2 regions of the Alteromonas alvinellae genome follow, and region 1 is predicted to be linked to the other one. Evidence: predicted binding sites of a transcription regulator. Region 1 holds the regulator's gene; the other holds the start of a gene.

Region 1 (3,943 bases):
ATTCATTATTTGGTCTAGGCGCTTAGTATCTACACGTACAGTGGTCTCTGCAGGAGGTGCTGCTGGGCTCGCTTTCTTATCATCTTTTTTAGGTGCTGCTTTGGGCGCAGCAGGAGCGCTTGTTTTGGCTGGCGCTGGTGTCGCTTTAGGCGCGGCTGGCGCAGCTTGTTTTGCTTTCTGAACAGCTTCTGTTGCTGCTTTATCTACAAGAGGCTCTGGCGACGTTGTCGCCGCGCCCTGCTTAGTCGGCCCCTGGCCAGAACCATGTAACTGATCAAGTAGCGCTTCGAATTCATCGTCGGTAATTTCTTCGTCACCTGCGCTGGTTGCTGATGAAGATGGCGTTGCAGATGCTGGAGCTGGCGCAGCCGCCGCTTTTTCTTCACCGCCAAATTTACCTTTTCCGTGAAGGTCGTCTAACAGTGCTTCGAACTCTTCGTCGGTAATATCATCGCTATCAGAACTCGCCGCCGGCACTGGTGACTTAGCAGGTTCGCTTTTTGCTGGTGCTGACTGCCCTGGCGCACCAGAGCCATGAAGTTCATCGAGAAGTGCCTCAAACTCATCTTCAGTTATTTCGTCAATACCACCGCTACTGTCACCCACGTCCGTCGTTGAAGGCGCAGGCTCTTCTATAACTAACTCGGGCTCTTCAGCAACCACCTCTGGCTCGGCAGCGGGCGTACTGGCGTTCTCGAATATGTTTTCATCTGGAGATTCTGGGCGGCTTAATTTGTGTAAAACGTCCACTAGATGCGCATCTGCAGGCTCCAATGGATCGCGCGCTTTTACGCGCTCGAACATTTCAACGACCACATCCGTGGCCTGCAAAATAATATCCATTAATTCAGGTGTTAGCGTTCTTTGGCCATTGCGCATTACGTCAAAAACGTTTTCGGCACCGTGACAAATTTCAACTAACTCAGTAAGAGAAAGGAAGCCCGCTCCGCCTTTTACTGTGTGATAGCCACGGAAAATTGCATTTAATAAATCCGCGTCTTCAGGATTGTTCTCAAGATCAACGAGCTGTTCTTGTAATTGTTCAAGTATCTCTCCGGCCTCAACCAAAAAGTCCTGTAATATATCCTCGTCAACATCAAACGACATGCGCCCGCTCCCCTAAAAACCTAAGCTAGACAGAAGATCATCTACATCATCTTGACCTGAAACGACATCGTCCCGTTGATCAGCATCAATGATTGGGCCTTCCGCCTCTACACCATCAACCTTATCGGCCTTAACGCTAGATGGTTTAGTGTGTTCTGTACCGTCGCGTTCCCCAAACATGGTAAGCATGTTTACAAGACTATCTTCTACCTCTTTTACAAGGTCGATAACGCGACGAATAACCTGCCCTGTTAAGTCTTGATAGCCCTGTGCCATCAAAACTTCGGTAAGCAATTGTGTAAGTTTAGCTGACTGAGCCGAACCTTCTTCCAATAATTCGTCTAAGTCTGCGCATAAAGCCTTAAATTCACCAAGTTCGATTTGGCGATTCATAAGCTTCTTCCACTCTGGCATGACCTTTTCGATCCGCTCCGACAGCATTTCTGCTATCGGCATGCTCGCCTCAACGGCATCCATAGTAGTATTAGCAGCTTTTTCAGTTTCTTCAATTACGTAGGTAAGGCGGGACTGCGCATCAGGAATGTCATCTGTAGCTAAATTTTTGATGCGGTCGTCTATTTGAAAGTTATTCAACGCGTCGTGGAGTTGACGCGTCAATTTACCTACTTCAGCAAACAACTCAACGTTTTCTTTCATTGAGACGGCTTCAAGTAGTGCGCTAGCTGAAGTCTTATCGCCTTCTTCAAGAAAGGCGACAAGTTGTTTTGCTTCCTCTAACGATATTGGAACGTTTACATTCGTTGTCATCCAGTAAACCTCATTTATCTGGTGAGCGTCTGGATCAACCTAAACGTTCGAATATTTTATCTAATTTTTCTTTTAGTGTTGCTGCTGTGAACGGCTTTACAACGTAACCATTTACACCTGCTTGCGCCGCTGCAACGATTTGCTCTTTTTTCGCTTCCGCAGTAACCATAAGCACAGGCAAATGCTTAAGCTTATCGTCTGCTCTTATAGCGCGAAGCAAATCGATGCCCTGCATACCAGGCATATTCCAATCGGTCACAACAAAGTCGAAATCGCCCTGTTGTAACATAGGTAATGCAGTGCTTCCGTCATCCGCTTCCTGGATGTTGGCAAAACCCAAATCTTTTAGCAGGTTTTTGATGATTCGTCTCATGGTAGAAAAGTCATCGACCACGAGAATTTTCATGCTTTTGTCCAAAATAGCCTCCAGTGAGGGGTTAATTGTTATTAATCTCTATTCTTCGTCAGCTTGCCACGACTTCATTCGTGATTTGAGTTTTAACATGGCTTGACTATGAATTTGACTGACTCTCGACTCACTTACATCAAGAACTTCGCCTATTTCTCTTAAGTTTAGTTCTTCATCGTAATAAAGTGAAAGTACAATCGCTTCTCGCTCAGGTAATGTCGTAATTGCATGGGCAAGCGCTTTTTGAAAAGCACCCTGCATTAAATCTTCTAACGGTGCGTCACTGCCTCTACTTTGTTCAGTAGTAATAACATCTTCCGACACACCTAAATCTTCAATACCCACTAGCTTTCCGGCATTTACTTCATTAAGCATCTGGTGATAATCCTGCAAGCTTACGTTAAGCTTGTCAGCAATATCTGAATCTCGTGCATCGCGCCCTGTCTCGCTCTCTACTTGAGATATCGCTTCCGTTATGGCGCGGCCGTTACGGTGAACAGAACGCGGGGTCCAATCACCTTTTCGTATCTCGTCGAGCATGGCACCACGAATTCGAATTCCTGCGAAGGTTTCGAAACTTGCGCCTTTAGAGCCGTCAAAGTTTCGAGCGGCCTCTAGCAACCCAATCATGCCTGATTGAATAAGGTCATCAACAAGTACGCTGGCAGGCAGTCGCGCAATCAAATGATGCGCAATTCGCTTTACCAGAGGCGCATGTCTTTCGACTAACTGCGATTTATCTGTTTGTTGTTGATAAGCGGCTGCCTTGCTGTTCAACGCTGACTTCCTACGGCTTTTTCTGCAACTAATTGTTCAATGAAAAATTCTAAGTGGCCACCGGGCTGCGCTGGAATTGGCCACGTAAGTGCTTTACTTGCCAACTTAGTTATCGCTACTGCTGCCGGAGAACCTGGAAAGGCGTCAACAATAGCCGTTTGCTTGCGCACCGCCTTGCGAATATTCTCGTCGAAGGGCACTGTCGCCACTAATTCTAGTGCAACATCGAGAAAACGCCCTGTCACTTTGCTTAATTTGCTAAATAATTCCTGACCTTCACGCACATCGCGCACCATATTGGCTACGACTTTAAAACGAAAAACACCGTGCTCGCGGTTAAGAATTTTTATTAGTGCGTAGGCATCTGTTAAAGATGTTGGCTCATCGCATACGACGACCATAATATCTTGTGAGGCCTTTGAGAAGCTCAATACCATATCTGATATGCCTGCCGCGGTGTCGACAATAAGCACATCTATCTGAGACCGTAATTCGCTAAACGCTCTGATTAAACCAGCGTGTTGCGTTGGTGAAAGCTCTGCCATTGACTGCGTGCCTGATGTGGCAGGCGCAATCTTAATGCCGTGAGGACCGGTCACTAGCACTTCGTCCAACGTGCATTCTCCAGAGAGTACATGAGATAGATTTTTCTCAACCCTTAGCCCTAACATCACATCTACGTTGGCAAGGCCAAGGTCGGCGTCAAGAACCATTACTCGCTTACCCTGCTTCGCCATCGCGATAGCGGTGTTAAGTGTAATGTTCGTTTTACCTACGCCACCTTTACCACCAGTGACGGCGATTACTTTGATTAACCGTGATTGCTTCATTTTTCTTAAGCTACTCGCTTGATCGTCAATCATACTGCTTATGCTGTTTTAA
Region 2 (3,943 bases), on a different contig from region 1:
ACGTTAATGCTTTTTTAACCTGATTTCGAGCCACTGAAGAATCATCTGCAATAAAGATAATCTTATTTTCTTGGCCCTCTGTGGTTAAGCCTTCAGCTACCTCAGTACTTACTTCTGCATTAAGCGGCGAAATTTCATTGAGAATTTTTTCTACATCAAGGATCTCAATCAATTCATTTTCAACTTCAGTAACCGCGGTTAAGTAACTTGCTCGCCCCGTACCTTGTGGAGGAGGCATAATTGCGTCCCAGTTGGTATTTATAATACGTTCCACAGCGCCCACTAAGAACCCCTGCACCGAACGATTGTATTCTGCGATAACGATAAAGGCATTAGAAAGGTCCTCAATCCGTCGGCCTCTCGTTGCCATGCTTAAGTCGATAACTGAAATAGTTTGCCCACGAATATGTGCCACCCCCCGCACCAGAGGATTGAGTTTTGGCATAGCGGTTAGCGGAGGACATTGCAGCACTTCCCGCACTTTAAAAACATTGATCCCAAAGCGTTGGCGGCCGTTCAGTCTAAACAGCAACAGCTCCAAGCGATTCTGCCCAACAAGCTGCGTGCGCTGGTTTACTGAATCTAAAATCCCCGACATAGGTCACCTCTAAATAATACTGGGCATGATCATTGCCTCTGATAATAAAGATAGACAATATCACTAAATTTTTGCAGGTCAAACGACAGAAAAATGACACTTAATGTCATTTTTGTTTTTGTAATAGCCAATTATTACAGCGTTAATAAGCCTGCGTTGAGACTAGCACCTATTGACCTTACTGTACGCTTTGCAATTAAATCCAATGCGGATTTACACTGGTGTTACTAAGCATAGTCAATAACTCGTAAACTGAACACGAAAAGTCACTATGAAACCAAATAACGCTACAATGCACCAATCACTTACTCGCTTACTTCTATGCGTGGTACTTAGTGTGATTTCAATAAGTTGCTTAGCGGCAATGACTAATCACGTACGCGTAGAAGAAGGCGCAAAGCAATATTTGCTCTCTCAACTTACTGATAATGCGCAGGATACTAGCATTGATGTGGCTATTGTGAAGATAGACGATAGGATAAATATTCCAGATTGCCCCACCGGTTTTCAGTATAATGCTTCGCAAGAAGCGCTAAGTCAGTCGTATATATCGGTGCGCGTTAGCTGTCAAAATAATGAGTGGTATCTGTTTACCAGCGGCCAAGTTACACGCACAAAAGAAATCGTTGTTACCCAAGGAGCCGTCAGTCCTGGCACGGTTCTTACTTCTTCTAATTTAACACTGGCAAAAGTTGACGTTAGACGATTGCGGCATACCGCTTTTACCGATTTAGAAGCCCTTATTGGCGCTAGAATGAAGCGCCGAGTAACTAACGGACAAGCAATCCAATCGAATATGCTATGCTTTGTCTGCAAAGGCGATAGAATTACTATTACTGCTGAGGTAGCTGGCATGGAAGTTAAGACTGCCGGTATTGCGCAACAAGACGGCGTCGTGGGTGATAATATTAAGGTTTTAAACGCAAGCAGCAGAAAAGCAGTAATCGCTAGAGTCGCAAGCCCTGAAGAAGTCGTGATACACTTGTAATTGAGGCAGTAAATATCTACTTTTTTGTGCATAATTTGGCTAAAGAAATAAGCGTAAAGGCCGATATACTTTACAGAGGCAAAAAAGTAGTGAGGACTTATTATGGCTATTAATAATATAAACAATGGGTTACCTAAAACACCCGTTGATAATGGGAAGGTTGCGCAACAAAACCAGACGCAGCAGTCTCAGCAACAGGCTGCGGCACAAAGCGCGCAGACGGCTCCAGCGCCACGTCAAGACTCAGTGTCGCTGACTCAATCTGCACAGCAGCTAAATCAAGTGCAGAAAAAAGGAACTGAAGCGCCTGTTAATCAAGACAAAGTAGATCGTTTAAAGAAAGCGATTCAAAGTGGCGAATATAAAGTGAATCCAGAAGTGCTCGCTAACAAAATAGCGAAACTTGAAGGTGAAATTTTCGGTACCAAATAAAAATAATCAAGTGAATAGTAGAGCGTAAGAGTGACTGAACAAAACAGCCCATTATCACAAGCAATAGCTAAGCAAGTAGAGCAACTCTCTACACTTGTTGCCTTGCTTGAGAAGGAGCTTCAGCTTATAAGCTCTCGTGACGCTGAATCGTTGATGAAAGTACTAGACGAAAAAACGCAGCTACTTACGTCCATTCAGACACTTGATAGTGATATTGAACGTACTCTTGCCGGCTCTGCCTCATTGTCCCAATACGATGAAGGTTTAATGGAGCAAGCAAAGCGTCTACTTGACGATTGCAAGTACCGCACACAAGTCAATCAAAAAGCCGTGGAGCAAGGACAGCTACGCCTCACACACCTGCGGAATTTGATGATGGAAGTGCGTGCGAAAGAGTCGCTTACTTATGATAAGAAGGGAAAGCCAAAAGGCGGAACCTTAGGTTCTGGCGTCAGCGCTTAGGCCCTATATACCAAGGTAGCCTGCGCTGCTTTATATCGCCCCATTCCTAATAGTATTTTACGTCTTTGACTCTTCTTGGCTTCGCGGTAGATAAATAAATATCATAAACTTGCTGCATATCTAAAGAGAGTTCTGTCACGTAGGTGTCCTCCCCTACCGGATAAGTTTTGACGACTTCAGCGCCTCTTATCACGCCTTCAACTGAGGCTCGCAACGATTCCGACTCTACAACAAGATGGGAAACTGATTGGCTGCCTTCAATTTTTTGACCATAAACTTGTTCTGTGAGTTCTCTGTATGCATCTAATTTTGACGCTTTCATTGCCATTATCAATTTCATACTATCACTTTCACCTCGCTGAGATGAAATCGGCGCATAGCCAATGGCCTTCAGAACGGGATAGCTTTCTGGCTCAACCGTCTCCCACTCGACATGTTTATCAATAATGCCACAGCCACTTATACTGAGAGCGAAACCGAGAATGGAAGACTGAATAAACACTTTCGATTTTTTCAATTTATTCAAGCACATGAATCTAAACCTCAATTTGCATCAATAACAGGTTACTGACGGCTTAACTATTTGTTAGCTTCTATTAGATACGCTATGACAACGCTCGATGGCCTGTTTGACCTAACGCCTAATTTTTCGGTATTCACCGATTCGCCTGCCTACATCAGGCACGCATTTACTCGCTGATATAGCCCAAAGAAAGCAAGATGTGCGCCCATTTTAACTTATTATAGAAAACCCACATCACTTGGCACTTTTTTCGCATAGTTCGTGGTATTAATCTGGCGCATAGACTGAGCAACAATAGGAGTGTGTGGTGCAACGCATAAGCAGAACAACTCTGGCGAAATTTTTTAATATTGCTGTGGCGGTAGTTTGCCTATTAGTTTTTTTTATTGGGCAAGCGCATGCCGCGTGGTATGAGGCCACGGGGCAAGCAGTTGTGCTAGATGGTAATAAAGAAGCAGCTAAACGCACGGCCACGCAAGAAGCGTTAAAACAAGCAATGCTGTTTGCCGGCGCTTCAGTGCACAGTGTTGCCAAACTCACCAATGGATTGCTTAAAAACGAAGAAATGACAATCCGCTCTACCGGCGAAGTTAATCAGCTTGAGCTAGTTAACGAAACCTTTAACGGTGAGGTAATTACCGTGCGTGTCGGAGCCGATATTTTTCCTAAAGGTAAGACGTGCGATGCACAGCTTGATGAGAAACACTTCGCCACTACACACTTTAGAATTAGAAATAGAGGTCATTTGACCCATGGCAATATGCCTAATTTCGACAAAGCTTTCACTCAGCGACTCGTAGAGGCAATGAAAGCTCAAACCAACAACCTTAGCATTACTTATGTTGCACCTCATACGGCAAAATTTGACAGCCGGTTTACCGCAGAGAATATACGCACCCTATCGGCCCAAAGTAACACTCAGTTTGTGATTATTGGTGTT

What was found. The regulator FliA, encoded in region 1, starts transcription of late flagellar genes. The targets are predictions, from matches to a motif close to CTAAAGNTNNNNNNNNNNNNGCCGATA.
Region 2: the regulator FliA is predicted to act here: its motif matches at 1,626-1,652, upstream of flgM (flagellar biosynthesis anti-sigma factor FlgM).

What each region holds. Positions count from the first base shown of each region.
Region 1 covers NZ_CACSIH010000021.1:3,642-7,584, reverse strand. The annotation lists gene ACX5KA_RS01455 (chemotaxis protein CheA) at 1-1,107, opposite strand, end outside; gene ACX5KA_RS01450 (protein phosphatase CheZ) at 1,120-1,875, opposite strand; gene cheY (chemotaxis response regulator CheY) at 1,910-2,293, opposite strand; gene ACX5KA_RS01440 (RNA polymerase sigma factor FliA) at 2,330-3,061, opposite strand; gene ACX5KA_RS01435 (MinD/ParA family protein) at 3,058-3,924, opposite strand; gene flhF (flagellar biosynthesis protein FlhF) at 3,930-3,943, opposite strand, start outside.
Region 2 covers NZ_CACSIH010000031.1:1,958-5,900, reverse strand. The annotation lists gene ACX5KA_RS02215 (chemotaxis protein CheV) at 1-598, opposite strand, end outside; gene flgA (flagellar basal body P-ring formation chaperone FlgA) at 870-1,586, shown strand; gene flgM (flagellar biosynthesis anti-sigma factor FlgM) at 1,689-2,018, shown strand; gene flgN (flagellar export chaperone FlgN) at 2,049-2,480, shown strand; gene ACX5KA_RS02195 (LPP20 family lipoprotein) at 2,527-3,012, opposite strand; gene ACX5KA_RS02190 (flagellar assembly protein T N-terminal domain-containing protein) at 3,311-3,943, shown strand, end outside.